Regions from separate parts of the Bacillus sp. N5-665 genome, predicted to be linked through region 2. Evidence: riboswitches for the same ligand, from Rfam matches in the RefSeq annotation. Region 2 holds a riboswitch; each other region holds the start of a gene.
What was found. A riboswitch is a leader RNA that binds a small molecule or an ion and turns the genes downstream of it on or off. The one in region 2 is predicted to bind S-adenosylmethionine.
Positions count from the first base shown of each region.

Region 1: linked by a shared signal. The riboswitch ahead of MNO09_RS13545 (hypothetical protein) and the one ahead of metK (methionine adenosyltransferase) in region 2 are both predicted to bind S-adenosylmethionine.
Region 3: linked by a shared signal. The riboswitch ahead of MNO09_RS23770 (Na+/H+ antiporter NhaC family protein) and the one ahead of metK (methionine adenosyltransferase) in region 2 are both predicted to bind S-adenosylmethionine.

Region 1 is NZ_CP093325.1:2,141,879-2,152,214, forward strand. It holds gene MNO09_RS13500 (YfcC family protein) at 1-1,190, opposite strand, end outside; gene rraA (ribonuclease E activity regulator RraA) at 1,392-1,871, shown strand; gene MNO09_RS13510 (DUF4430 domain-containing protein) at 2,210-3,976, shown strand; gene MNO09_RS13515 (DUF4430 domain-containing protein) at 4,034-4,855, shown strand; gene MNO09_RS13520 (energy-coupling factor transporter transmembrane component T) at 4,878-5,756, shown strand; gene MNO09_RS13525 (ABC transporter ATP-binding protein) at 5,729-7,390, shown strand; gene MNO09_RS13530 (ECF transporter S component) at 7,363-8,064, shown strand; gene MNO09_RS13535 (YwiC-like family protein) at 8,248-8,970, shown strand; gene MNO09_RS13540 (hypothetical protein) at 9,003-9,194, opposite strand; SAM riboswitch class I at 9,317-9,415, shown strand; gene MNO09_RS13545 (hypothetical protein) at 9,456-9,773, shown strand; gene MNO09_RS13550 (SWIM zinc finger family protein) at 10,027-10,336, shown strand, end outside.
Region 2 is NZ_CP093325.1:689,835-700,170, reverse strand. It holds gene MNO09_RS05970 (molybdenum cofactor guanylyltransferase) at 1-186, opposite strand, end outside; gene MNO09_RS05965 (MogA/MoaB family molybdenum cofactor biosynthesis protein) at 183-692, opposite strand; gene MNO09_RS05960 (hypothetical protein) at 1,024-1,203, shown strand; gene MNO09_RS05955 (hypothetical protein) at 1,210-1,389, shown strand; gene metK (methionine adenosyltransferase) at 1,431-2,630, opposite strand; SAM riboswitch class I at 2,800-2,921, opposite strand; gene pckA (phosphoenolpyruvate carboxykinase (ATP)) at 3,150-4,736, shown strand; gene MNO09_RS05940 (hypothetical protein) at 5,051-5,248, shown strand; gene MNO09_RS05935 (ATP synthase subunit I) at 5,363-5,746, opposite strand; gene MNO09_RS05930 (hypothetical protein) at 6,038-6,259, shown strand; gene MNO09_RS05925 (DMT family transporter) at 6,288-7,193, opposite strand; gene MNO09_RS05920 (iron-sulfur cluster biosynthesis family protein) at 7,390-7,713, opposite strand; gene MNO09_RS05915 (hypothetical protein) at 7,837-8,001, shown strand; gene MNO09_RS05910 (collagen-like domain-containing protein) at 8,217-9,386, shown strand; gene MNO09_RS05905 (ATP-binding protein) at 9,650-10,336, opposite strand, start outside.
Region 3 is NZ_CP093325.1:4,132,692-4,143,027, reverse strand. It holds gene MNO09_RS23795 (sodium-dependent transporter) at 1-933, shown strand, start outside; gene MNO09_RS23790 (hypothetical protein) at 964-1,125, opposite strand; gene MNO09_RS23785 (murein hydrolase activator EnvC family protein) at 1,228-2,499, opposite strand; gene gltP (glutamate/aspartate:proton symporter GltP) at 2,993-4,264, shown strand; gene MNO09_RS23775 (ribonuclease FAU-1 family protein) at 4,331-4,849, shown strand; SAM riboswitch class I at 4,970-5,075, shown strand; gene MNO09_RS23770 (Na+/H+ antiporter NhaC family protein) at 5,170-6,486, shown strand; gene MNO09_RS23765 (lmo0954 family membrane protein) at 6,716-7,072, shown strand; gene MNO09_RS23760 (PspA/IM30 family protein) at 7,130-7,792, shown strand; gene liaF (cell wall-active antibiotics response protein LiaF) at 7,899-8,639, shown strand; gene MNO09_RS23750 (sensor histidine kinase) at 8,639-9,694, shown strand; gene MNO09_RS23745 (response regulator) at 9,691-10,323, shown strand.

The DNA of each region.
Region 1 (10,336 bases), 1.5 Mb from region 2:
AATATCGGAATGAAAATAACAGATTCTCCTGTCCCCGATGAAATGAGGAAATGTAATGCTGCACTACTTACATACATACCGATAACGCCAAATACAGGGCTATGTCCTTCGAGAGACTGTGCGAGTTGATTAACGATTGTATCAAGTAATTTGCCTTGTTCTAAAATGACTGAAATACAACGAGCCATTCCGACGATCAAAGCACCGTATATGAGATTTTGGCAGCCTGCTAGAAAAGTAGAAGCGATATCGTTTGCTTTCATACCACCTATTATTCCCGCTGTAATTGCTATGAAAATAAAAGTAGCGGTCATTTCGGCGTCTGTCCAATGTAGACGAAAAGCGCCTATTAAAAATACAATTAATGATAAAGCTGAAACGAGTAAAATTAATTTATGGCGTATTGTCCAAGGAACTTCTGTTTTCTGCGCCTCTTTTCCACTTGAAAGAGCATTACTTGGAAACCAGTTGTCACCGAGTATGCTTCCTTTATTCGATTTTTTTAAGCGTTTTACATACCAATTAATATAAAGAATGGTGGCAATTAAAAAAGAAATATAAATTACCGTACGTAAACCAATTCCTGAAAACATCGGAAGTTCTGCAATCTTTTGTGAAATACCTAAAGGTGAGGGAGATAAAATAGTAGCATTAAAACCAGCATAAGTGCCTAAATAAATAATTGCTACGCCGACGATAGCGTCCCATTTTAATGTGCGTGCAACGATGATGCCGATGGGGATAAAGCCGATAACTGAGTTAACGATAATGCCAGTTGTTCCGAGAATAGAAAAGAGTGCGGCGACAATGCAAATGAAAAGTAATTGCTGATTACGAAATTTGTTAATCACATGATAGATTAAACCGTCAAGGGCACCTGTCTTTTCAAGAATGGCGATGGCTCCACCTGTAAATAAAATTAAAAAGATGATCGGAGCAGCAAGTGTCATTCCTTTTTCAATAGCGGTAAAGAAAGAAACAAACCCTACTGGCGATTGTGGAACAGAATGATAACTTCCTGGTATTGTCGTTGTAACAGTACCGTTTGTAACTCTTTTAAATTCTCCAGCAGGAACGAAATATGTAGCAATGGCACAAAGTAAGGCGATAAAAAATAGTAGTACGTACGCGTCAGGCATTTTAAACTTTCGTTTACTCGGCTGCTTTTTTACCTCCGTATGTAATTGCATAAAAACCCTCCTTTTTCACTTGGTTAATTTTTAATATTCTGAAATTTATCTGTGAAATAGATTATAATAAAGGTAGCTTCTTAAGGCAATAGTTTTTCTATCCTTTTCCTGCACATACAAATTATTGCAACATGAGACAAGGAAACGAAAATAACCAAAGAATATGTTATATAGAAGGAATAAGGAAAAGAGGGGAAAAAGATGTGGAAAACTACGGATCTATGTGATGAGTTTGAGAATGAATTACAAATATGTCGCCAGTCTTTTCGGTCTTTTGGGAAGAAAGAACAATTTTACGGGAAAATTGCAACGGTAAAAGTGAAGGATGATAATGTACTAGTGAAGGAAGGATTGCAAACATTACCAGAAGGAACGGTATTAGTTGTTGATGGCGGAGCATCTACGAATTGTGCTTTACTTGGCGATAATTTGGCAGCTATTGCGGAGGAAAGAAAGCTGGCAGGAATTATTGTAAATGGATATGTTCGTGATTCTAGTGAATTAAAGAATATTAATATTGGTATTTTGGCGTTAGGGACGATGCCAAATAGAAGTGTAAAAGAGGGAAAAGGAGAGCGGAATATTTCGTTGCAATTTGGACAAGTAGAATGGAAGCCGAATGAATATGTGTATGCGGATGAAGATGGCGTCATTATTAGTGAAAAGAGTTTGCATCGTTAAGGGCTAGTAAACTACTATTCTCAGAAAATAAATCTGATAAGGAATGGACAAAACTCTTTGTCAATAGTAAAATAATACAGAAATTTATAATTAAAAGAATGTATAGGTTTATCGTTTTACGATAACTTAAATGGAAGTAAGTTGTGCCTAGAAAAGTGAATGTTATCACAATGATACGTTCATAAACAAAATTATTTTTCCTATACAAATATAGCCGCGAATGATGCGGGTCGGAGGTGTTGCGCAGTTTGTTCGACACTTACAAAAAAAGAGTGTCAATTGCACGCCCTTGAGGGGCCTTTTTTTGTGTAAATAGTAGTAAGGGAGGAAATTTTGGGATGGCAATGTTGAAAAAATGGCTGCTTACGTCGTTAATGGCAGTTACACTTGTATTTGTTTCTTTTGCGAATACAGTACATATTACGTTTGCTGAAGGAAATACAGCAAAACTTGCAATTATTGGGGAATCACAAAAGGGCATTATGTTGTGTCCGAAAGAAGAGCAGATTACAGATGGGGAAACAGCTTTAAGTTTGCTGCAAAAAGTCATGGGGGACAAAGTAACAGCAGAGACGATGTCGTTTGGAACGTATGTTAAAGGCATTGACGGTTTAATGGCTGGGGACACAAGTGGCTGGTTGTATGATGTGAATGATAAATCTGCAGAAGTTGGAGCAGATAGTTATAAATTAAATGCTGGAGATGTTGTTGTCTTTCGTTTTGTTGCAGACTGGAGCAATATGAGCCAGGAAACATTACAGCAAACATTAGATAAATTTGGTACTTGTAAAACTGTAGAAGAACCAAAAACAGATGATCCAAAACAAGAAAAACCAGAAGAACCAAAAACAGATGATCCAAAACAAGAAAAACCAGAAGAACCAAAAACAGATGATCCAAAACAAGAAAAACCAGAAGAACCAAAAACAGATGATCCAAAACAAGAAAAACCAGAAAAACCAAAGCAAGAGAACATTCAAATTCCAGCAGCGCAAGTAAATGAAGCGATCTCTAAAACATCTGAAAAGATGTTACAAGATGGAATTGAAAGTGATTGGGTAGCTTTAGGCCTTTCTCGTTCTGGAAAGAATGTTCCAATTGAGGCGAAATTAAATTATGTTAAGTCAGTAACTGAAAAAGTAGAAAAGCGCATTAACCGTTTTTCAGCGACAGATTTAGCTAGAACGATTATTATGATGAATGCAATGCAAGCAGACCCTACAAAGGTGGGCGAACATAATTTAGTTCGAAAATTGTACGAATCAGATAAAGTGAATTCTGTTACAGGTTATACATTTGCTTTACTTGCATTTGATACGAAGAAATATGAAGTTCCAGTGAATGCAAAATGGAATCGAGTTGCTTTAGTAGATGCGCTTTTAAACGCGCAACATACAGATGGCGGCTGGACTTACGATAGTGCAAGCAGTAAAGACAGTGCTAGTAGCGTTGATGTAACAGGTATGGTTTTATCAGCATTAGCTCCTTATCAAGATCGACCAGATGTGAAGCCAGCTGTAGAAAAAGCTGTTGCTTACTTATATAACGAACAGCTAGAAAACGGTGGTTTTTCTGCTGATGGACAAGAAAATTCTAATAGTGTTGCGCAAGCAATTATTGGATTATCACTTGTGAAAGATGTAGATCAAAATCGTCTGCATAAGGCAATGCAAAATCTAATGTCATACCAACTTCCAAATGGTGAATTTAAATGGTTACCAAGTGATCAAAACGGTAGCGGAATGGCTACAGAGCAAGCATTCTTAGCTTTACTTCAGTTTAAAGACCTTGGAAAATCGATTTATGATTGGTCAAATGTATCTGTTCCTGAAATTGATAAAAAACCAAATGTGGATTCAGAGAATGTTGTAGTAGAAAAAGAAGTTAGTGAACAACCACAAGAACAAAAGCAAGTACAACAAGAAACGAGAGATGACACTCTAAAAGTTGTTGTCGATAATGAACCGGTTAAAAATAAAAAATCCGGAAACGGTAGCACGTTACCAAAAACAGGAGCATCTTCTCATAGTGCAGCTACAGAAGTAGGTATGGGTGTATTATGTATTGCTGCTGCATATGTATTATGGAGACGTAAAGCAGCTTAACAAAAATTAGGAGCAATCATTTGCTCCTAATTTTTAATATGAAAGGTGAGAGACAACATGAGTAAGATGAAGTGGTTTATTTCTTTAATGCTTTCACTTGGGCTACTTGCCGGATGTGAAGAGGCAGCTGTAAAGCCTGAGAAGAAAGTAGAACCAAAGCAAGAAGAGGTAGCAAAACAAGAAGGGAAAAAAGATGAAGCGAAACCGGAAGAAAAGCCGGTGGAAAAACAAGCTGAACAAGAGCAAAATAAGCAAGACGAACAGAAAGAGAAACAAGAACAAAAAGTAGAAGAGAAGCCGAAAGAAGAAAAGCCACAGGCACAACCAGAAGTAAAGAAAGAAGAAAAGCCACAGGAACAGCCTGCTACTAAGCAACCAGAACAGCAAAAAGCACAAGAAGAGAAACAACCGAAAGCGCAAGAAATAAAAGAAGAAGCGAAGGTTGTGAATCAGCCGAAAGAAACACCGAAGCAGGAGCAAAAAGTTGATCCGAATAAAGAGGAGAAAACGATACCGACTCCGCCAGTACCAACTCCTGAACCACCAAAACCAGATCCAGTACCAGTACCTAAACCACAAGCAAAACAAGTCACTATCTCAGTAAAAGGTGATAAAGGCTACTTATTAGGTGCGAAAAAAATGGATGTACAAGAAGGCGATACAGTGTATAAAGTATTGCAACGTACAGGTTTAGATGTGGATGCAATGGGTTCTAAAGGTGATATTTACGTAAAAGGTATTAATGATTTATATGAAAAAGATATTACAGATACTAGTGGATGGAAATATCGTGTGAACGGTGCGTTTCCAAACCATAGTGCAGGTGTAGTAACAGTTAAACCAGGAGATACAATCGAGTGGGTGTATGTATTAAAATAAGAAAGGCATTCGGTAAAGGACTATGAAAATAAGTTTTTCTTCTTTACATCCTTTTGTGAATTTTTTCTATTATATCGGGGTGATGATACTATGTATGATGTGTCTTCATCCTCTTTTTTTAATTGGAGCAATTCTATTAATCGTTATAATCAATGTGATGCAAGGGAATAGCGAAAAGATAAGAAAGATGTTACCGAGCACAATTGTTTTCTTTTTTATGGTCATTTTATTTAATTCATTATTAACGCATAGAGGCCGAACTACATTATTTTGGTTAGGGGATAGCCGTATTAAGCTTGAGGCAATTATGTTTGGAGTAGTAATGGGGTTATTATTAGTTGCGATTATGTTTACGTTTGCTTCGTATAATGATATTATTTCAAGTCATAAATTTTTATATTTGTTTTCTAGAATTTCACCGAAAGTAGCATTGTTAACGATGATTACAGTGAGGTTTGTTCCTTTGTTTATGAGGCGATTACAGAAAATAACACTCGTCCAAAAGACAAAAGGTGTACAAGTAGATGCAGGCTCAATTGTTGAACGGGTGAAAAACGGTATGCAATTGCTGCAAGTATTATTAATTTGTTCGTTAGAAGATGCGCTGCAAACAGCAGATTCTATGCAAGCCCGTGGATTTGGTGTAACGAAGCGTACGACATATATTGGGTATAGAATGGAAAGACGAGATTGGTATACGCTCAGTTATTTAAGTATTCTACTTATCATTGCTATTATATGTAGTACGTATGGCGGGGGAAAGCTAATCATTTATCCGAAAGTCGAATCTATTCTATTTCAGCAATACGATGGAGTGATGTTTGTCGTACTTACGATGTTTATTAGTTTACCAATTATAATGGAAGGAAGGGAATGGATATGGTGGCGCATGCAGAAATAAACAATTTATCATTTGTATATGCTGATGAAAACGAATATGCGTTACAGCATATTTCTCTTTCTATTCAAAAAGGAGAGTTTATTGCACTTGCCGGCGGATCAGGCTCTGGGAAGACGACTTTATTAAAACATTTTAAAAAGGAATTACTTCCAATTGGGACACGTTCAGGAGAAATTTTTTATGATGACGTTTTATTAGAGGAAGTACCTGATTTATTATCTGCACAAGAAATTGGTATGGTATTTCAAAATCCAGAAAATCAGCTCGTAATGGATACGGTAATTCAAGAATTAGCATTTTCTTTAGAAAATATCGGGTTACCATCACAGATTATTCAAAAACGAATAGCAGAGCTTATTAGCTTCTTAGGATTTCAAGATTTATTGCATCAATCTGTTCATACGTTATCTGGCGGGCAAAAGCAGCTCGTCAATTTAGCTGCGGTATTAGTTATGCAGCCGAAATTATTATTATTAGATGAACCGACGGCGCAGTTAGATCCAATTGCTGCGAAAGAGTTTTTAGGATTGTTAAAACGTATTAACGAAGAACTTGGAATTACGATCGTTTTAAGTGAACATCGTTTAGATGAAGTGATACCACTTGCAACACGCGTTATTTGTATGGATAACGGCCGCATCGTTTATGATGGCAGTCCTAAAACGGTTATAGCGAACATGTGGGAAGTTGAAAAGTTCCGTCCATTTATTCCGCAAATTCCAAGATTGTTTTTAGAATGGGACGTGGAAGATATTCCGTTTACAGTGCGAGAAGCACAAATGAAACTGAATAACTTTTCAGATATATCATATGTGAATGAGCCAATAGCACAAAGTGAAAAGCGAGAAGTCATTTTAAGCGCAGAGCATATTTCGTTCCAATATGAAAAAAATAGTCCGCTTATTTTACGATATTTAACCGTATCGATTGAAAAAGGAAAATGGGTAGCTCTCGTTGGGAAAAATGGTACAGGTAAATCTACACTGTTAACGATTTTAGCGGGAGTGCAAAAAGCGAGAAGAGGGAAAGTAAAGTGGAATGGGAAAGTGATACATAAAATTGATTCGAAAGAACGATTTAAAAGGATCGGGTATGTATCACAACATCCGTATTATCATTTTACATTTGATACAGTGTGGGAAGAAGTGTATGAACGTGCACGTGAGTTATATGGAGAACAAGGAAAAGAAATAGCAGAAGATATGCTAAAACAGTTTTGGTTACATTCGCTTAAAGAACGCCATCCGCATGATTGTAGCGGGGGAGAGCAACAACTACTTGCGTTATGTACAACGTTATTATCAAAGCCGACTTTATTGTTACTTGATGAACCGACAAAGGGATTAGATCCGTGGAAAAAAGAAAGAGTAGGAGAGCTATTTAGAAAGCTACAAAAAGAAGGTACAACAATTGTAATGGCAACGCATGATATTGAGTTTGCAGCGAAATACGTTGATCAATGCATGATGTTATTTGACGGAGCAGTTATTATGAATGATGCACCGAAGGAATTTTTTAGTGGAAACTTCTTTTATACAACATCTATCAATCGATTCATTCGAAAAGAATTGCCATATGCATTAACGTGGGAGGATGTGTACGAAGCGTGTCCAAACGATATGTTGCATTCATAATATGTATTTTTGCAGTAATAATAGGCACATTACTCTTTACTACACTTATCATGGACGGTTATTACATGTTAAGTAGTTTGTTTTTATTAGTTATTATTATGTTACCTTTCTATATCCGCTTTGAAAGAAAGGCTTTTGTTTCACGTGAAATTGTGCTCGTTGCTGTGTTAGCGGCAATTGCAGCAGTTAGCCGCGTGCCATTTTCGATATTGCCAAGTGTACAACCGACTTCATTTGTCATTATCGTTTCTGCAATTGTGTTTGGGAGTGAAACTGGTTTTATGATCGGTGCAACAGCGGCTATCGTATCTAACATCTTTTTAGGGCAAGGTCCGTGGACGCCGTGGCAAATGTTTTCCTGGGGTATGATTGGTTTTATAGCTGGATTATTACGTAATACATTTTTAATGAGAAAGCTATGGGGAAGACTTCTATACGGATTGTTTGTTGGATTTTTATTTGGTTGGATTATGAACTTCTGGGGGCTTCTCGGTTTCATACGTGAGGCAACGTGGGAAGCTGTCATTTCGTATTATATCGCAAGTTTTTATTTCGATTTGAGCCATGCGATTTCGAATGTTGTTTTCTTACTATTATTTAGTACGTCTTGGATTACGATTCTTACGAGATTCAAAAAGAAATATGGCATATTAGATAAGCATAACATGGCATAGAAAAGCATACTCATATAAGGTAGGGTCGCGACTTACATATTCGTTTGCCTCTTTCATGCTTCTTACATATTGTAAGGAGCATTTTTTATTGTCAAAAAATAGTCCAATATATATCCGTTACTATATAAAATTATTTGTATAATAGTAGGTGAGAACTATTTTCAAAAGGGAGGTGTATAGTTAATGAAGTTAGTTATTCCGAAGCAACATGGTGCATGGGCCATGCTCGTTATACCATTTCTATTAAGTGTCATACTTGGGAAACCTACTATTTATCATATTCCATTGTTTTTAGCTTGGTTCTTTATCTATTTAGCTACGTATCCATTTCTTACGTACATAAAGCAAAAACGAAAAAAAGAGTTTTTACATGCAGCAATTGTATATTTTATCATCGCTTTCGTATTTGGGATGATTTCTCTATTATATGAATGGCGCATTCTTTTATTCGTAGCAGTAATGATTCCATTATTTATAGTAAATATGTATTACGCCCGTCAAAAGAATGAAAGAGCGTTACTAAATGACATTAGTGCGATTATTGTTTTTTGTATTGGTGGTTTAGTTAGTTATTATTTTTCAATGAAACTTATAGATAAAACAGCACTATTTATTGCGCTTATTTCATTTTTATATTTTTTAGGAAGTACATTTTATGTAAAAACGATGATTCGCGAGAAAAATAACCCGAAGTATCGCCGTATATCATGGGGGTACCATATTGTATTAACAATCATTGTATTTTCAATGAATCCGTGGTGTTCTCTTATTTTTATACCGAGTGTCATTCGAGCAATTATGTTGTATGGCAAAAAAATTTCTATTATAAAAGTAGGGGTTTTAGAAATTGCTAATTCTGTATATTTTTTAATTATAACGGTAATAATTATGAAGTATGCCATTTGAAAAAACTTCCCATCTTATGATGGGAAGTTTTTTCAATCTTGTTCTAAAATATGAACGGTGTAATCACAGCGTTGAATAGCTTGTTCGATCGCATAAAGTGATTGTTCAATACGAGCGCGATTAAAATCTTTTTCAACAGTCTGTAGCGCTTCTTCTAAACAATGTTTTGCTTCTTGTAATGATTGAAAAGAATTTTGGACATATCCACGAGCATTTTCGTGCATTTCATAATCCTCCTTGCATATTCATATATGTATAGTATGAACAGTAAGGAACAAAATATAATTTGTTATATTTATTTGACAATTAAAACGAAATTACGTATAGTAGGAATTAAGTGAATATTTTCTTATCCAGAGAGGTGGAGGGACTGGCCCGATGAAACCCAGCAACCGCGATGCAGGTGCTAATTCCAGCAGAACATATTTGTTCTGGGAGATAAGACGAAGATATATACGTAACTTCTTCTTATCGGAGAGGTTTTTTTGTTGCAAAAAAACCGATTACGAAAATTTATATTAAGAAGAAAGGGGTTGCGAAGTACTGTGACACTCGAAAAATACGTAAAACTGCGTAGTACAGTTTATGAATATATGATAGAGCAAGATAAGCCAATATCATTGTTAGATATTCAAGAACATATCGTTTCGCATCATGAAGGAAAATTCACGAAAAAGATGTTACATCAATTTTATTTATCAAGACTATTAGATGAACTGAAACTGGATGGGAAAATTACATTAGCTGATGAATATCTCTATACTGAAAAAGGGGTATTTTATAAGGCAGGAAAAGGGAGCTAAGCTCTCTTTTTTTTGAAGTATGTAGAGTAAAAGACTGCTTAAGCAGCCTGATACAAGGGAATGGTGTTGAGTGTGTAGTGTCAAAGATTGAATGTGCCTGAAAGAGGCACTTCATATCGGCTGCAAATGAAAAGAGACACCTCCGCCGAATAGGTGTCAGTCGTTTTGTCATATAGACTTGCTATTTGACAGTTATTAGAATAACATGCAGGGTTTTGGAAGTCAAAAGGGAATTAAAGGAAGAGGTGTTGTTATGTACGCTTACTTACTAAATGATATAACGAAATGGATTCCTAAGTACATTATGGATAAAGGTTTTGAATATTATGAAGAAGGACATGTAGAAGATGTTGAAATACAAGAAAAGAAAATATTTGCTTTTGTTACTGGAAATGCAGGAAACTATGAAGTAATGATTGATCTTGAAAATTTTACAGAAAGTAGCTGCGAGTGTCCATATGAGAATTATTGTAAGCATATGGCGGCAGTTGTTTATGATATTCAAGGTGCTGGTGAAAGTACGCTTAAAGAGAAACTGAAAGATTTAGAAAAGGAAGAGTTAC
Region 2 (10,336 bases):
TACGAGTTGCTCTACTCGCTCTTTTATATCGGAGTTACTAATGACCACAACTTCTTGTAACGCAGTTGTCATCACTTTCAAAATATGCTCAATAAAAGTACTACCTTGCCAGCTCGCTAACGCTTTCGGCTCACCGAATCGACTCGACATACCACCTGCCAATACAATTCCAGCATACTTACTCATTGGCGATGCAGCTCAAATGTAATATGACCTAATTCCGGTAAAATTAACTTATTCATCGCAAGACGAACTGCTCCGCTAGACCCTGGCATGGAAAAGACAACTTTGCGCCCAACTGTACCGCCAATCGCTCTACTTAACATTGCGCTGCTTCCGATATCTTCTAAATAACTAATCATGCGGAACAACTCACCAAACCCGACAATTTCTTTATCTAATAACGCTGACACTGCTTCAATCGTCACATCACGTTTCGTAATACCAGTACCTCCATTTGTTAACACGACATCAACATCTTCCCTATGATAACCAGCTAACACTGCTTGCTGAATACTTTCTTTATCATCTTTTACAATTTCATAAGAGGTCACTGTATGGCCTGCTTCTTTTAACAATTCATGTAATAGTTGTCCGCTCTTATCTGTCTCTTCCGTACGTGTATCGGAAATCGTCACGACCTTACAACGCACTTCTTTTGGCGCTTGTTTTTTATGTTCATTGACACTCATTTTTCATCTTCCCTTTCATTTTCTTGTAAACTTATGTATGAAGCAAAGAATTCAACATGATACAATATAAGTACATTTATCTATATAAAGGATCTTATTTATGTTTTATAACATAAAACGATACGTACCCATTATACCATTCCTAATTATTTTATCCCTTTTTCAATGTATCGCTTACGGGTTTGATATTAACTTTTTAAAATTGTATGTGCTTATGACTGATGGTGGTATTCGTTACTATTTGACTAGCACATTAATTCCTCTCGTACTTGCCTATATAGTAGATTTTATTTTTAAACATTCAATCTCTAAATAAGGAGGTCCACATATTATGGAACTTTATAAAAAATTAACAACAACATTTATCCTCTTATTTGTCGCTTCCATTACTGTTGGCTTTTCTCTAAAAGGCGCAATTCCATACGCTACATTAGTAAGCATTATATTCGCAACACTATTTTTACTAAGCAGTGCCTTTTGCGTGGGTAAAGCACGTCAAATGAAAGGTTGATTACATATGTTCGAGAAGAAACCAATCCTTTGTAAATCATGTGAAAAGGAAATACAAACGTATGAAAAAGCATGGATTCATATGCCCTTTCCAGCAAGTGGTATGACTAATATGAAAAAGTATATTGAGCTAGACGGCGAAGTTTATTGTGGTTCTTGCATCCAAGTAGTAAATAAAACAAAATAAAAAAAGCTTTGCGCTCACGGCGCAAAGCTTTTTTTCATATATTATAGACCAGCTTGCTCTTTTAAAGCTGCAGCTTTGTCTGTACGTTCCCATGATAGATCTACATCAGTACGTCCGAAGTGGCCGTAAGCTGCTGTTTGTTTGTAAATTGGGCGACGTAAGTCTAGCATTTTAATAATACCAGCTGGGCGAAGATCGAAGTTGTTACGAACTAGTTCTACTAGTACGTCTTCAGATACTTTACCAGTGCCGAATGTATCAACTGAAATTGATACTGGTTGTGCTACACCGATTGCGTATGCAAGTTGTACTTCTGCTTTGTCAGCAAGACCAGCTGCTACGATGTTTTTCGCAACATAACGAGCTGCATATGCTGCAGAACGGTCAACTTTCGTTGCATCTTTACCAGAGAATGCACCGCCACCGTGGCGAGCGTATCCACCGTAAGTATCAACGATGATTTTACGTCCTGTTAAACCAGCATCACCTTGTGGTCCACCAATTACGAAGCGGCCAGTTGGATTAATGAAGAATTTCGTTTCTCCATCCATTAATTCTGCTGGAACTACAGCTTTAATTACATGCTCTTTTAAATCGCGATCGATTTCTTCCCATGTAACATCTGGATGATGCTGTGTAGAAATTACGATTGTATCTACACGTACAGGTTTACCATTTTCATCATACTCAACTGTAACTTGCGTTTTTCCATCCGGACGTAAGTATGATAATGTGTCATCTTTACGTACTTCAGTTAAACGGCGAGCTAATTTGTGAGCAAGCGAGATTGGAAGTGGCATTAATTCTTGTGTTTCATTACATGCGAAGCCAAACATTAAACCTTGGTCTCCCGCACCAATTGCCTCAATCTCAGCGTCAGTCATTAGACCTTCGCGTGCTTCTAGCGCTTGGTCAACACCCATAGCGATGTCAGCAGATTGCTCATCGATAGATGTTAAAACTGCACAAGTTTCTGCATCGAATCCATATTTTGCGCGTGTGTAACCAATGCCTTGAATTGTTTCACGAACGATTTTTGGAATATCTACGTAAGTAGAAGTCGTAATTTCCCCCGCTACCAATACTAAACCAGTTGTTACAGTTGTTTCACAAGCTACACGTGCATTTGCGTCCTTTGATAAGATCGCATCTAAAATTGAATCAGAAATTTGGTCACAAATTTTATCTGGATGTCCTTCAGTTACAGACTCAGATGTGAACAGATGACGTTTTTTTGTCATGTGGTAAACCTCCCTACAGTAATTGTATATATTGTACGGAACTCATCCTTAATTTGCCACAAACTGCGACATACATTTATTCTCCCACACAAGCATACAGAAAAACCTTTCCTACTTTACATAGAGGAAAGGTTTAATTTGCTACTTGCATACTGCTTTTTGCCCTTTGCTCTTATCGTTCGAGACCGTTAGCCTCGCACAGGTTTTAGCACCTATTCACCTGTATTTACCACTACAAATGAGGTTGCTGGGCTTCATCGGGCCTGTCCCTCCGCCAGCTCGGGATAAGAGAGTATCCGTCCCAACCTATACTAAAGAAATGATATTCATTTGTCAATTAATATTCACATTTTCCTGAAAGTTTTTCTCAATACGCCTGGAATGAAATATTAATAAGGAAATAATACATTCACACAAACAAAAAGAAATAAATAGTATACATTATTTATATAATTGTGTTATACTCTTGTTGGGGATTACGAGAAATATTTCATTAAATGAAAAGGATGGTATATAAATATGAGTACTGTGAATGTCCAAATTGGTTTACACGAATTATTGAACGGAAGCAATGCACAGATTCAACTAAGTGTTCCGCAATTAGTGGAAAAAGTATTAATGCGAAATGAAGGGAAATTAACTTCTACTGGTGCCGTTTCTGCTTCAACAGGAAAATATACAGGACGTTCTCCTAAAGATAAATTTATTGTGAAAGAAGCATCGGTTGCTGACAAAATTGCTTGGGGAGCAGTGAATCAGCCGATCTCTGAAGAACATTTTAATAAATTATATACTAAAGTTTTAGAATACTTAAAAGAAAAAGAAGAGTTATTCGTCTTCAATGGATTTGCAGGCGCTGACCGCAATTACCGCCTACCAATTCAAGTTATTAACGAATATGCATGGCACAATTTATTTGTACATCAATTATTTATTCGTCCAACTGAAGAAGAATTAACAACTCATGAATCAGAGTTCACAATTGTTTCTGCACCGAATTTCAAAGCTGATCCAGCTGTTGACGGTACAAACTCTGAAGCATTCATTATGGTTTCATTCGAAAAACGTATCGTACTAATTGGTGGTACAGAATACGCTGGAGAAATGAAAAAATCAATCTTCTCTATTATGAACTTCTTACTACCTGAACAAGATATTCTTTCTATGCATTGCTCTGCAAACGTAGGTGAAGAAGGCGACGTAGCACTATTCTTCGGTTTATCTGGAACAGGTAAAACAACATTATCTGCTGATCCACACCGTAAATTAATCGGTGATGATGAGCATGGTTGGTCTGATAACGGTGTATTCAATATTGAAGGCGGTTGCTACGCAAAATGTGTAAACCTTTCTCACGAGAAAGAACCACAAATTTTCGATGCAATCAAATTTGGATCTGTTTTAGAAAACGTTATCATTAATAACCAAACGCGTATCGCAGACTATAACGATACTACTTTAACAGAAAATACTCGTGCTGCATACCCTATGCATGCGATCGACAATATCGTACTGCCAAGTGTTGCTGGACACCCAAATACAATCATTTTCTTAACTGCTGATGCATCTGGCGTATTGCCTCCAATCAGTAAGTTATCAAAAGAACAAGCTATGTATCATTTCTTAAGTGGTTACACTAGTAAACTAGCAGGAACAGAGCGTGGTGTTACATCTCCGCAAGCAACATTCTCAACTTGCTTCGGTTCACCATTCTTACCACTTGATGCATCTCGCTATGCTGAAATGCTTGGTGAAAAAATCGAGAAACACGATGCGAAAGTATTCTTAGTAAACACTGGCTGGACTGGTGGCGAATACGGCATTGGTAAACGTATGAACTTAGGTTACACTCGTGCAATGATTCAAGCAGCATTAAGCGGCGAACTTGCGAAAACTGAAACAGCTAAACATGACATCTTCGGTCTTGAAGTTCCACTTCACGTACCAGGTGTACCTGACGAAGTGTTAATGCCTGAACAAACTTGGGCTGATAAAGCTGCTTATAAAGAGAAAGCAATCGAACTTGCAAGCGAATTCAAAGAGAACTTCAAAAAGTTCGACAGCGTTTCTGAAGATATTATTAACTTAGGCGGTCCAATCGCTTAAGTACAAACTTTCTGTTGGAATAACCCTTTTACTCATATGAATAAGTGTCGTGTAACCGTAAAGTTTCGCGTACTCACCGACAAAACCCAATGCGGCTTAACGGTTACACACACTTACATAAAAAAGAAGCTTACGTTTTTGACGTAAGCTTCTTTCTATATCTTATATAAAGTACAACTTTAATCTCTTCATCTGTGACTTAGCTCATAAAATTGCATACCAACATCTATAAACTTACTGAAAATTCATTTTATAATCATTCGTTTTATAGTTTTTTATGATAAAATTTACATATACAGGAAAGGAAGAGGGCTATGAAAAATTTTTCTCGTACAGGAAAAATATTATTCAGTTATGGAGCCATTCAAATGTTTTGGGGACTTGTGATGCTTAACGTTAATTTATTTGAGCATACAAGTGAAACGATAAAATACATTATTCTAATTACCGGAATATTTTGTTGTATTGTATCTAACTTTTTTAAAGAACCTGAGAGTCATACTACTAAGTGATTTCATGTTAACTTATTGGAAGCGGAAACCTATATTTTATGCAAAGTTACGCTTCCTATTGTACTATCCCCCGCCGGATCCTCTATTTCATCTAAAAAGAGGCTTTTTATCTTTTTAGCTCTTTGTTAATTCTTCCTCATCTTTCATACTATAGTAGCCTAAATTCACAACGATTAAGAAATAGCCACCCAGAATCCCTACTGCAAATGCCCACATAACCATATGATGTTCAATTTCGTACATAATAACAGCACCTAAAATAGCAGCTGCAAACCGATTAAACATACCGAGCGTCGGTGCTTTCGTTTTCTTTACGATACTATCTCCAAGCTTCTCAATTCTTCTCCCTAAAAGCCAAACACAATACATACTTACAATCAGTCCAATTCCAGCACCTAGAAAATGAGCTGAAAACGGCGTTAACATCCATCCTAGTAAAAGAAAACCTAGTAAATAATACGATTGAATTTTAAACGATCTTAATGACATACTAATCATGCTGTTCTCCTCTTCAGTAATTTTTATCTATCCAACAAAAGCTGTATAACTCATTTCTTTCGAGTTCATACTACTTAAAATTCATTTCACTCAAATTAAAAACAACATAAACAGTATGTTTATGTTGTTTGAATATTTTCAGGAAATAATATTATACAAGATTTTAAACATCATATTCTCATAATTTGTGACGTTTTTCCAAACATTTTTCGTCCATTTATGAAAAAAGTGATATCAATCTATGAACATACGGATATGATGTAATAAGTACACAAATAAAGGGGGCGTCTAATGATTTATTTTCTAATGGCTCTCATTCACCTCATTATCCCTGCACTTATTGGACTTTCATTGTATTGGTACACGAAGAATCATAGTATTTTCTACGCTGTCCTCGGTGTTCTTCTTCCAGGTATTATTCTTATCACACTCTTCCGTATTCCATTTTTAAACTTAATTCCACTTATTACTGCTATCTTATTTCTCATCTTCTTACCAAAAATAAAAAAATAGGAAAGCAGATCATAGGTGATCTGTTTTCCTATTTTGATATAGGTTCCCCCGCATTAGAATGAATTTTTACTTTCTCTAATTTCACAAACCATAGACCGAAGAAAATAATAATTCCACCGATTATTTGTTGAAATGATACATATTCATTTGCCCATACAGCTGCAAATAAAACAGCTACAAGCGGCGTTATATACATATATACCATCGTATGTGACGCGCCAATTTTTTGAATACCAACATACCACATCACTAAACCAAATACTGTTACAAAGAAAATGGAATATAGTAAAGCGAATAGTGTCATTCCGTGTGTAATGTGAAATGGCATTATAAATACATGTGGTCCACTTAACAATAAAAGCGGAATCGCGCCAACTAACGCTGACCATGCGGTAACACGTAGTGCTGAATATTTTTTAATTAATGGACCTGCTAAAACAGGATAAAGCCCCCAGCATATTGATGTAATAAGTCCAATTCCGTTACCATAAAAAGAACTAGCAAGCGAATGCCCTGCTACTAAAACTAATGCAGCACCACCAAAGGCAATTATAGAACCGATGAGCTTTCGAGAAGAAAACTTTTCTTGTTTCAAGAAAATCGCAAATACAGTTGTAAAAATAGGTGAAATAGAAATGAGTAAAGAGGCATTTGTAGCGGATGTATATTTGACAGTTTCCATAAATAACGTTTGATACAGTACAATACCTACAACGCTAACGATGATTAATCTAGGTATATCCTTTCGTTCCATATAAACCGACTTTTCAATAAAAAATGTAAGGAGTAACATAAGCGGTGCCGCTGATATCATCCGAAGTGCAGTAAACTCAATTGCTGTAAATTCTAAAAGTCCATATTTAGCAATCGTAAAATTAATCCCCCAAATAATAACGACTGCTAAAATTAATAACTCAATCCCCCATCTTCTCATGCGTATCCCCTCCGCAAATACGATTATACAGAAAATTCAATCATATGTACATTTCATTATGTGAAAAAATCTTTGTGTTGTATGGAGAGGTTTTCTTTGTTTAGTACATGAAATTATATCAGCGATTTTTTAAATATAGCGACTTAGACAATAAAAAAAGATGGTCCAAAAATATTTTGGAACCACCTTTTCTTTCTTACACTCGAACGTGTAACTTCATATTTGGATTATAAAATTGGCTTGGGCTCTTCAGCTGAAAAGTTCCTCCAACTTCATGCCAATCAACTGTTAACTTATCATCCATAAATACAAGCTTTGTGCGATCTGCGATAAAATTCATTACGCTAGATTCGATATCCACATCGCGCTCATCTTTTTCTGCTACAGCTACTAAATCGATAATTCCGCTCATGACACAACCACAACCCTCATTATCGTAAAATAACTTTATATATTTCGTTTCATCCGGAATCGTATCCATAATCTTTTTATATGCGGCTTCTGTTACAGTAACATACATACGCTACTCTTCATCCTCTCTTCTCATATCCTTCATATATTGTACCATCATTTTTCTCTAAAATTATATACAGAAAATTAAGACTAATATACAATATATGTAATAAAGGAGGTTGTATCACTCATGTTCAAATTACTGCGATACCCCATCTTCTTAGGCCTACTCGGTAGCTTTTTTATTTCTAGCGGAATGGTATTACAACATATACTTCCCTATTCTCCTTCTATTGGTTGGATTTTAGGCTTTATTTGTTTCCTAACCGCTTCTTATTTTGCTATGAAAAAATAAGAATCACTTTAAAATCTATTTGCAGCTTAATTTTGACTTGGGTGTTACTTTCGGCCCACAAGAGAAACGTTGGCTCTATAACGATTCAACTCTCCTCTCTATTTTGAAATCTATACACAATACGATTGAACACACAAAAATATAGAATTCATAATATGTATATATTAGTTCTATTTTTAAAACAAATTTTTCAAAATATAGAAAGGAGAACATACATGTACCCACGTAATTGTTTTAGTTGCGATGGCAGACGCAACAGTGGCTCTAACGGAAACACTGGGCCCACTGGTAGCACCGGACCTTCTGGAAACAATGGCTCTACCGGCATTACTGGACCTTCCGGGAACACCGGACCCACTGGTAGTACTGGACCTACTGGCTCTGCCGGGCCTTCCGGAGCTGGTTTCCAAAGTACTACCGCCTTTAGTCTAGCAGCCGCTCCCACCTATAAAAAAGGACAAGTTGTCACTTATACGAGCAGCGGCTATGTTGTAAAAAAAGATGCACCTCAAGGGTTTCCGAATATATCTCCAGATTATATCGTATTAGTAGATAGTGGACCTACTGGGAACACTGGATCTACCGGCAATACCGGACCTACGGGTAATACTGGACCTTCTGGTAGTACTGGATCTACTGGTAGCACTGGACCTTCCGGCATCACTGGACCTACGGGTAATACTGGATCTACTGGTAGTACTGGGCCTTTTGGGAACACTGGGTCTACCGGCAGTACCGGACCTACGGGTAATACTGGACCCACTGGGAACACCGGACCTTCTGGTAGTACTGGATCTACTGGGAACACTGGACCTTCCGGCATCACCGGACCCACTGGGAACACTGGGCCTTTTGGAAACACTGGATCTACTGGTAGTACCGGGCCTACTGGAATTGCCGGCAGTGCATCAGCAAAAAGTATTGTTTTTCAAGGAACAAATGCTGGTTTTCAACGTATAGCAGGTTCTCCTGGAATTGACTCCAATGTTATTCCATATGTCACTGCTGGAGCCGGTAATATAGTTGGCTTTGCTGCATCTATAAATGTAAATAACTTACCTGCTGCTGTTTATACGATTAATATTTGCAGGAATGTCCCAACAAACCTCACTGCCCCTACCTCTAGTTACATCCTATCTACTCTTACTTTAACTACCACTGACAAAATTACAGGAACTATAGTATTTTCAATTAAACCAACGGATACTGGATCAGGACAAATTCAAGTGTTTAATCCTAATCCAACAGTAGGTCCCGCTACTGTAACTTGGACTAGCATTACAACTGGAAACTCAGTTTCGAGAGGAGATGCTATTTCCCTTCATATTACCCCTGGCATTACTGCAAGTGCTGTATATTCTATTTTTTTAATCACTGATATATAGCCCTTACTAAAAAATAATTTATTTAACAAAAAAAGACCCGAGATTCGGGTCAGCAAATAGAAATATAAATGAATTAAAACAAATAACAGACAAGTTCAGTATATACTATCATTGTAAATATATCCATATATTGGGTTTTGGAATTATATACACTATGTTAATATAATTAACTTACCTACCTTTATCAGAATGCCTTACTCTCATCCACAATAAAAAAGGGAGATCACTCTCAAATAAGTGATCTCCTTTTTAAAAATAGTTTTTCATGATATCGGCAATATAACCTTCACCGTCGTTCCAACCCCAACTTCACTTTCAAAACTCATTTTACCGTTGTGGTCTTTAATAATTTTTTCTGTAACTACTAAACCTAAACCTGTTCCCGTTTCTTTCGTTGTGTAAAAAGCTTCATTTAACTTCGGAATTTTGTCTTTTGGAATACCGCAACCCTCATCCTTAACTTGGACAATGATTGCATCTTCTACAGTCACTTTAATCGTAATCGTTCCGCCAACTGACATTGCTTCAATCGCATTTTTAATTAAATTAAAAAATACTTGCTTTAATCGTTTTTCATCGCATGTAATCGACGGTATGTCTTTACTATAAATACCTTGTATGTGCACTCCTTGCTTTAAAGCAGGCTTTCCCATAACTCGGATAACATAAGCGATAATTTCTTCTATATTATGAACTTCTGATTCTAGTGATTTAGATTTCTCAAATCCACTAAGTTCTGTAGCGATTGTATGAATTCGTTCTACTTCTTGTTTCATAATATCACTATATATTTTATCCTCTGGATATTTAATCGCTTGCTTATTAACAAATTTATCTAAGTTAGCTAGCGGTCTTCTAATTTTGTAACCAATAACTGTAGCCATTTTCCCAACAGTTGCTAGCTTTTCTGTTTGTTGTATTTCTTTATCCATCATCTCAAGCGTACGAAC
Region 3 (10,336 bases), 2.1 Mb from region 2:
GTAAGTGCGATTGGAGCGCAATTTATCTTTATGCTTTGTACTATTTTTGTAGTAAGTAAAGGTGTAGAGAAGGGAATAGAAAAGGCAAGTAAGTATATGATGCCGCTATTATTTATTTTGTTTATTGCAATCATAGTTCGTGCTTTAACACTTGATGGTGCTTTTGCTGGGGTAGAGTTCTTCTTGAAACCAGATTTTTCAAAGCTGACAGCAGATACGATTTTATACGCGATGGGACAATCGTTCTTCTCACTAACAGTAGGTGCCTCAGTAATGGTCACGTATAGTTCGTACTTGAAGAAAGAAGAACATTTAGCTAAATCAGCAACATCTATTGTAAGTTTAACGGTTTTTGTTACAGTACTTGCAGGATTAGCAATCTTCCCGGCGATTTTCGCATTAGGCGTTAAGCCGACTGAAGGACCAGGACTACTGTTTATCGTCCTTCCGGCAGTATTTGCGAAAATACCATTGGGACAATTTTTCTTCATTATGTTTTTAGTTTTATTTTTCTTTGCAACGTTAACATCTGCTATTTCCATGCTTGAAATTGTAGTAGCATCTGTTGCGAAAGATAATGAGAAAAAGCGTCCGTCAGCATCATTATTAATTGGTATTCTTATTTTTGCAGTTGGAATCCCGTCAGCATTATCGTTTGGAATTATGAGTGATGTGAAAATATTTGGTAAGACATTCTTTGATTTCGTCGATTTTTCGGTAAGTAATGTATTGCTGCCACTCGGAGTACTAGCCATTTCGCTATTCGTACCAAATAAAATGAGTAAAGAGATGTTAATGAAAGAATTAGAAGTTACGGAAACGAAAGGGAAAACATTATTTAATATTTGGTTCTTCTTGCTTCGTTATGTTATTCCAGTAACTGTAATTATTGTATTTTTAAATGCGATAGGCGTATTTAAAATGTTTGCATAATAAAAAGACGGAGATTTCTCCGTCTTTTTATTATGTTGTAGGTGTATTTAATAAACGATTATATGCTTTATAGGCTGTGACGACTGCGATAAATGATCCGATTAAAAATAATGCTGAGCCGCCAAATGTAAATAGCCGGCCGATGTAAGTTTCTCTAGCCTCTTCTATTTTTTGTTGTAATTGTGTATTCATATGATTCACCCCGTAAAATATAGGCATTTAGTTGTAGTCTATGTGGAATGCCTATAGTGTGTGAAGGGTATAGAAAAAACTCGGTATGCACCGAGTTTTTTTCTATAATCCGATATAAGGAGATGGATCAACTGCATTTGTCTTGCCGACATTCCATTCTCCAAGGTGAAGTTCGAAGTGTAAATGTTGTCCGTATGATTGGCCAGTGTTCCCCATAAATCCAAGTTGAGTGCCTTGTTTTACGGTTTGTCCATTTGATACAGAACGGCTACTCATATGAGCATATACTGTCGTATATGTTTTTCCGTTTATACGGTGAGATAAATACACAACGTTTCCGTAACTAGATGATAATTCCGAGCGGATAACAACGCCATCAGCAGCGGCAATAATTGGAACGGTTCCTGAAGCTGCGATATCGATTCCTTTATGGTTATCTATAGAGCGCACGCCAAACCCAGAAGTTTTTGATCCAGCTGCTGGCTTAATAAACCCGCCAATATTTGTATCGTGTGGTGTTGGAGCTGCTTGAGCTGTTTGAGCAGCTGTAGTAGCTTGTTTACGAGCTTCTTCTGCCTTGCGAGCTTCTTCTGCTTTACGAGCCTCTTCGGCACGTTTTTCTTCTTCAATTGCTTTTTGAACAGCTTGACGCTGATTTTCTAAAATGCCTTTAGATTCTTCTAATCCTTCAATCTCTGAATCTACTTTTGCTACTTTCGTATGTAGATCGCTAATAAAGGTTTGCTGCTGTTGCTGATTCGTTTGCAACTCTTGTTGTTTTTGAACTAATTTCTGTTCGGATTCTTTTAATTGTTGCTCTTTTTTCTCAACAGCCTCTTTTTCAGTTGCTACAGCATTTTGGTCAGTTGTTTGCTTTTTCACAATATCTGTATCATTGTTTAAAATTAAACTTACAGAGTACATATTATCAACAAGATCAGCAATATTTGTAGAATTTGTTAATACCTCTGTAATGATATTTGTACGAGGTTTTTCTTGCATAGATTGTAAACGTTGCTTAATAACTTCCTGACGCGTATCTATGTTTGTTTGTAATTGCTCTATATGTTTCTTTTTTTCAGCGATTACTTGTTGTGTTTTACTAATTTCTTTTTTTGTATCGTTTAATTCAGCTTCGTTTTTATTAATAGAAGTAGTTAGGTCGTCGATTTTCTTTTGTAATTCTTGAATTTCCTTTTCTATTTGTTCTTTCTCGGCTGATTTATTTTGTAAGTCATTTTGTTTTCCTTCTAATTCAGATTGAATATTAGATAATTTATCTTGATTCGTTTCAGCGTATACGGGTGAAAGTAGTGGAGAAACAAAAATCGTTCCTGCTGCTAAAACACTAAACGCTGCAAATTTCTTTTTCATGGTTGTCTGGCTCCTTTCCCTATGAATGTTATATATCATAAGAAGAAGAGTGTCTATCGTTGTAACCATAATGTAAAGAAAATTTTATAAAATTGCTAAGTTTTGTCGGAATTTATCATTTTTTTAATGATAATTGTCATGTTGGATGCGCTTTTTATTCGTTCAACAAGGATGTATTTTTTGGATTTTATTGTAAAATAAAGGAAAAATATATTTGTTTTATATAGTAAAATAGTAGATAGGAATCCAATAAAACACTGATAAGGAATCGTTCTCATGTGAGGTTTTCTGACATGGGTTTTGTTTTTGTCAAGAAAATTATTTGCATTCGGGCAAACTTATTTTGTTGTCAGATTTTAAATTTTGATTTATGATTTTTAACAGGGACAAAATGTAGTGAATTGTCGAATAATATGTAATACTCTTAATTTCAAGTTTTATAAATATAGAATGAGAGATAGAGTGACACATCGAAGAGGGGGTTACAACAAATATGAAAAGAATAGGACTTGCATGGCAAATATTAATAGGACTTGCGCTTGGTATTGCAGTTGGGGCGATTTTCTTTGATAATCCAGCGGTTGTGAAATATTTACAACCAATTGGTGATATTTTCATCCGATTAATTAAAATGATCGTTGTACCAATTGTTGTAGCAAGTATTGTTGTTGGGGTTGCTGGTGTTGGTGATGTAAAAAAACTGGGCCGACTAGGCGGAAAAACAATTCTTTATTTTGAAATAATTACAACAATTGCAATTATTGTCGGTCTATTAATTGCGAATATTTTCCAACCAGGAAAAGGCGTAAATATGGATCAGTTAACGAAGACAGATATTTCGAAATATACACATACGACAGAGCAAGTGCAAAGTCATTCATTTGCAGATACATTTGTAAATATTGTTCCAACAAACATTATGAAGTCATTAGCTGACGGAGATATGCTTGCTATTATCTTCTTCTCTGTATTATTTGGTTTAGGTGTAGCAGCAATTGGTGAAAGAGGAAGACCGGTTCTTCAATTTTTCCAAGGTGTAGCTGATGCAATGTTTTATGTAACAAACCAAGTTATGAAATTTGCACCATTTGGTGTGTTTGCACTAATTGGTGTTACAGTTTCTACATTCGGTCTAGCTTCATTAATTCCATTAGGGAAATTACTAATTGTCGTATATGGAGCAATGATCTTCTTCGTCGTAGTTGTCTTAGGACTTACAGCGAAAATATTTGGAATTAACATTTTCCAATTCTTTAAGATTTTAAAAGACGAGCTGATCTTAGCATATTCTACAGCGAGTTCAGAAACAGTTTTACCGAAAATCATGGAGAAAATGGAGAAGTTCGGTTGTCCGAAAGCAATTACATCTTTCGTTATTCCGACAGGTTATTCATTTAACTTAGATGGATCAACTTTATATCAAGCAATTGCGGCTATTTTCCTAGCACAAATGTACGGTATTGATTTATCTATTACACAACAAATTACATTATTACTTGTATTAATGGTTACATCAAAAGGTATCGCAGGTGTACCAGGCGTATCATTCGTTGTATTATTAGCGACACTTGGTACAGTAGGTATTCCACCTGAAGGTTTAGCATTCATCGCTGGTATTGACCGTATTTTAGATATGGCTCGTACAGCAGTTAACGTTGTAGGTAACTCTTTAGCAGCTGTAGTTATGTCTAAGTGGGAAGGTCAGTATGACGCTGAAAAAGGACAAGCTTATTTGAAAGAAATTTCTAATAAGCAAGCAGCTTAATTATAATTTGAACAAGCTCTCACATAATATGTGGGGGCTTTTCTATATAGAAGGGAAGCGGACGTAATGAAACGTAAATATGGTGACGGTTCTTCGTGGAAGCGACTAATAGAGAAGGATTATACGGTTAAGCAAGTAGAAGAAGGAATGCTAGGAATATTAGACATAAAAAAGGTAAGAGAACCTAGTTGTAAAGAATATGATGGTAAAAAACTTTGTATCGCAGAGAATCAATATACGTGGATTCAATATTTCATAGACGGGAAAAACTTTGCGATTACAGCTATGTTAGATGATCAGAAAAAATTAGTGCAATATTACATCGATGTGGCGAAAGAATATAAAATTGATGACCGTGGTTTACCGTATTTTGATGATTTATATTTAGATGTAGTGTTATTACCGAACGGTAAGATGTATGTACTAGATGAAGATGAGCTAGAGGATGCCTATAAAAGTGGCGATGTTACAAAAGAAGAGTACGAGTTAGCTTGGTACACTACGAAATGGATAATAGATGCAATAAAAAATAGTGAATTTTATTGGATTTCAATATTGGAAGAAGAAATCAAAAAGTTAAAATGATTGTTGTATTCAAATTTTTTCATAATTACCAAAAAAATCTATACAAAAAATAATTGACTTTTGTTTTGTAAGCGAGTAAAGTTAGGGAAGAAATTATTATTAAAAAATAAATATGAAACCTTCTTATAAAGAGAGGCGGAGGGACTGGCCCTACGATGCCTCGGCAGCGGACTCGATTTCAGAGTGCTGTGCCAAATCCAGCAAGCATGTGCTTGAAAGATGAGAAGAGTGTTTCTTATAGATGTATAAGACCTCTTCTCATTGGAAGAGGTCTTTTGTTATTCATTAGAAAAAGGTTGAAACTAGGGAGAGATGGTACTTTGAAAGAAACGAGAGGAAATGGTTTGGCTTTATTACCACTTGGGATATTTTTGGCGCTATTTATTGGTTCTGGAATTATTACAGGTGATTTCTATAAATTGCCGATACTTGTAGCAATTTCAATTGCTGTAGGAGTCGCTTTAGCAATGAATCGTAAAGAAAGCTTTAATGTAAAAGTAGAACGATTCGCTAAAGGTGCAGGGAACCCGGATATTATGATTATGGTTCTGATTTTTGTACTTGCAGGAGCGTTTTCTGAAACAGCAAAAGGGATGGGTGGCGTTGATTCTACAGTTAATTTAGCGTTATCCATTTTACCGCAAGGATTTATTGTAGCTGGAATTTTTGTTATAGGGGCATTTATTTCATTAGCGATGGGAACTTCAATGGGAACAATTGCTGCATTAGCACCAATTGCTGTAGGTATTAGTGGGCAAACTGATATCTCAATTGCACTTACGATGGCTACTGTTGTTGGCGGGGCGATGTTTGGTGATAATTTATCATTTATTTCAGATACAACAATCGCAGCTGTACGTTCACAAGGAACGGAAATGAAAGATAAGTTTAAAACGAACTTTTTAATTGTATTACCAGCAGCTATTATTACAATTGTACTATTAGTAATCGTTACTTTAGGAAGCGACACGCAGATTAAAGCGCATAGCTTTGACTGGATAAAGATTTTACCGTATGCAGGAGTACTTATTACAGCATTGCTTGGTTGGAATGTACTTATTGTGTTAACTGGTGGAACTGTACTATCTGGCGTTATCGGTCTTTTAGATGGGAGTTACACATTAGAGAGTTTCTTTAAAAGTGTAACGGCTGGAATGGGCGGTATGATGGAGTTAGTATTACTTGCTATTTTAATTGGCGGTATGGTCGAACTGATTCAATATAATGGTGGCATTCAATATTTAATGAATCTTTTAACGCGTAACATTCGTTCAAAAAAAGGAGCAGAGTTCGGTATTGCTGGCTTAGTGAGTATGACGAATATGTGTACAGCGAATAATACGATTTCTATTATCTTTACAGGTCCGCTTGCGAAAAACATTGCAGATCAATATGAAATTGACCCTCGTAAATCAGCGAGTGTATTAGATCTTTTCTCATGCTGTGTGCAAGGATTAATTCCGTATGGTGCGCAAATGTTAACGGCAGCAGGATTTGCGGCGTTATCTCCGATTGAATTGTTACCATATGCGTTTTATCCGATTTTAGTTGGAGTATGTGGAATTATTTCTATATTAATTGGTTTCCCGAAGTTTTCTAAAGTAGCAGGAAAGAAAGAGTATCACAAAACAGCATAAATTAAAATGAAGTTTATGAATAGTAACGAAAGCCGTACAGAGAATGTTCTCTGTACGGCTTTTTATTTGCGATAAAAGAGTGAATCATCCTATCCTACCGCATATTTTTACAAAAGGCTGAATGCAACTCAGTCTTAAGTCTGAGTCGAAAACGGTTCTTAAGCTCGTTATGGAAAAGTGAAAATATAGTTAAGATAAGAGTATCAAATCGAAGGGAGGCAAGCACAAGATGAAACAATTTCTAGCGTTTATCGCGGCTGGTATTTTAGCTTTAATTGCTCTTGGCAGTCTTGCTGGTATTATAGGATTCGCAATTGGAGCAGGAGTTGTGTACTGGAGCTATAAATCATTTGTGCGAGCACAATCATTTTTTGGAAAGTTAGCTTGGGGTATTGTTGGTTTGATCGGCTTGTCCATCGCCCTTTCTCATTCCCCAGCATTAATCGGTATCGCAGCATTAGTAGTTTTATACTACGGATACCGTGAGTGGAAAAAAGAAAAAAATGTAGTTGTTGATTCTGCACCAGAAAGTTCTAAACCATATAGCAACTTTGAAGATGAGTGGAACAAGTTAATGAAAAACTAATAAAAAACTAATAAAAAATTAAATCAAATTTATAAAGTAGAAGAGAGGAAGATTATAATGAAACAATCTTTATTCGGACGTGTACGCGATGCAATTTTAGCAGATTTTCATAATGTGTTAGATGAGAAAGAAAGAAAAAATCCAATGGCGATGTTAAACCAATATTTACGCGATAGTGAGCGTGAAATAACAAAAATTGAGAAGTTAATTGAGCGCCATAAAACATTAAAATCTAATTTCGCTCGTGAGCTTGAGCAAGCACGTTATTTCGTTAATAAAAGATCAAAGCAAGCGATCGTCGCTCAAGAAGCAGGTGAATTACAACTACATGAGCGTGCGTTAGAAGAAGTAGCGTATTATGAAGGGCAAGTAACTCGATTAGAAGAAATGTATGCAGGTGTTGTAGAGCAAATTGATGAGTTAGAGCGTCGTCTTACTGAGATGAAAAATAAATTAAAAGAAATGCACGCAAAACGTATGGAATTAATGGCACGTGAAAATATGGCACATGCAAATCGTCGTATGAATACAGCGATGCATAAAATGGATGAAAATAATCCGTTCTTACGCTTTGAAGAAATTGAAAATCATATTTGCGACTTAGAATCTCGTATAAATGAGGACCATGAACGTGACACATTTGATATGAAAATTGCAAAGCTTGAGCGTGAAATGAAAGAGAAGAATGATGTATCGTTAACGAAAGAGTTAACAAAATAATAGTAGTATATTATAAAACAGGCTTATGATATAGTGATAGGAGAAAAGGTGTTGGAAAGCAATGCCTTTTCTTCTATGTATATGTGACAAGAAGGGGGGAGCTGAAATGAAGAAACAATTTTCAAAAACACAATTAATGGGGATGCTCCTCATCATATTTGGATTCGGTCTTTTTCTTGATATGATACTTGGACATTTTGAACCAGGTGGTCTCATTTTTGCATTTATTATGCTTATGTTTGGAAGGCATTATCGTAAGAAGAATCGTTACGTAAGGGGAAATGTATTTTTATTTGTTGGTGGTATAGTATTTTTATTCTTCTTATTTTCATCAGCAGCATTTGTTCTTGTCGTATTTGCTTGTTTAGCTTTAATTGGTTATCAACTGATTCAACAAGGACATCAGCAAAAAGCAATAAAGGTTGAAATTAAAGAAAAAGGGATTATAGACGAAGAGAAGCAAATATATCGTACAGAACCATATTTAAAAAATATGTTTGTAGGGAATATACGAATGATGGATCATATTTATGAACTTGAGGATATTAATGTTCAATATGGTGCTTGTGATGTGGAAATAGATTTAACAACTGCTATGATTCCAGAAGGAGAAACGGTAATTGTTATCCGAGGTGTAGTTGGTAATATTCGTTTATATGTGCCATATGATATTGAACTGTCTTTAAATCATTCTGTTATTGTCGGACGTGTGCTCCTGCCAGGACATGAAGAGACAGGATTTAATCGCAATGTTACATTTAGAACAGAGCAGTATAAAGAAGCTCCTCGTCGTATTAAAATTATTTCTTCGCTTGTCGTAGGCGATACGGAAGTGAGGAAAGTATAATGAAGAAACAAAAAAATATTTCGTGGATGTATATTCGTTATTCTATGTTGTCTTCTGTTAGTATTGCACTCATTTGTACAATTGTATATGTATGGAAAAGTGAGCAACAAGTGTACGATTTATTATGGAAGGAATCCATCGCTTCTGTTCCAATTGGCTTGTTTATTATGACTACAAGTTTACTTATCGGGGGAATTGTAGGATATGCAATCGGTTACTATATAGAGCAGCGTATACAAGGATTAAATACTTTTCTATTTGAAGTGGAGCGAGGGAATTTTCCGAGCGATGTTTCGTTTACTGCAGATGATGAATTTCATGAAGTAGAACGAAAAGTAATAGGCCTTGCTCGTCGATTAGAGGAGCAAGCTGGACTCTTTCAAAAAGTAACGAATGAACGAGCTCATTGGAATGAAGAGATGAGACAAGAAGCGATATCCCAAGAAAGGCATCGATTGGCGAGAGAGCTGCATGATTCTGTAAGTCAGCAGCTTTTTGCAATGTCGATGATGATGTCGGCTATTAATGAACAAGTGGCTGAAATTCCAGAAACGACGCAAAAGCAGTTGCAGCTCGTTGAAAATATGGTTGTAAATGCACAATCAGAAATGAGAGCATTGCTTCTTCATTTACGGCCTGTACAATTAGAAGGTAAGAAACTGACACAAGGTATAGAGGAATTATTAACGGAATTATCGCGAAAGCAACATATGAAAATTGAATGGCTAATCGAGCCAATAGAATTGAAAAAAGGTGTAGAAGACCATTTATTTCGTATTGTGCAAGAAGCTTTATCCAATACTTTACGACATGCGAAAGCGAAGAAAACGGAAGTGCGTCTTCGGAAAATTGATCAATATGCAATTCTAAAAATTATTGATGATGGCGTTGGATTTGAAGTCGGAGTGAATAAGGCTGGTTCATATGGTTTAAGATCAATGCAAGAGCGTGTTCATGAAATTGGTGGGACATTAAAAGTACTTAGTTTCCCGGCTAAAGGGACGCAAATAGAAGTAAAAGTACCGATTATGATTGAGAGAGGGGGAGAATCATGATAAAAGTGTTACTTGTCGATGATCATGAAATGGTTCGAATGGGTGTATCAGCATATTTATCAACGCAGCCAGATATCGAAGTAGTTGGAGAAGCTGAAAATGGAAGAAAAGGTTCAGAGTTAGCACTGCAATTAAGACCAGATATTATTTTGATGGATCTTGTCATGGACGAGATGGATGGGGTTGAAGCAACACGTGCTATTATTCAGGAATGGCCAGAAGCGAAAATTGTAGTTGTAACGAGCTTTTTAGATGATGAGAAATTGTACCCTGTTATTGAGGCTGGAGCGACAAGCTATTTATTAAAAACATCAAGAGCAAGTGATATAGCAGACGCTGTACGAGCTACTTATGATGGAGAAACGGTATTAGAGCCAAAAGTTACTGGTAAAATGATGTCTCGTATGCGTCAGAAGAAAGAACAACCTTTGCACGAGGAGTTAACAGAAAGAGAGTCTGAAATTTTGTTATTAATTGCAGAGGGGAAAAGTAATCAAGAGATTGCAGATGAATTGTTTATTGCCCTCAAAACAGTAAAGACACATGTGAGTAATATTTTAAATAAGCTAAATGTCAGTGACCGGACACAGGCGGTTATTTATGCGTTTAGACATCAATTGACGAAATGATAAAGTGAAACTT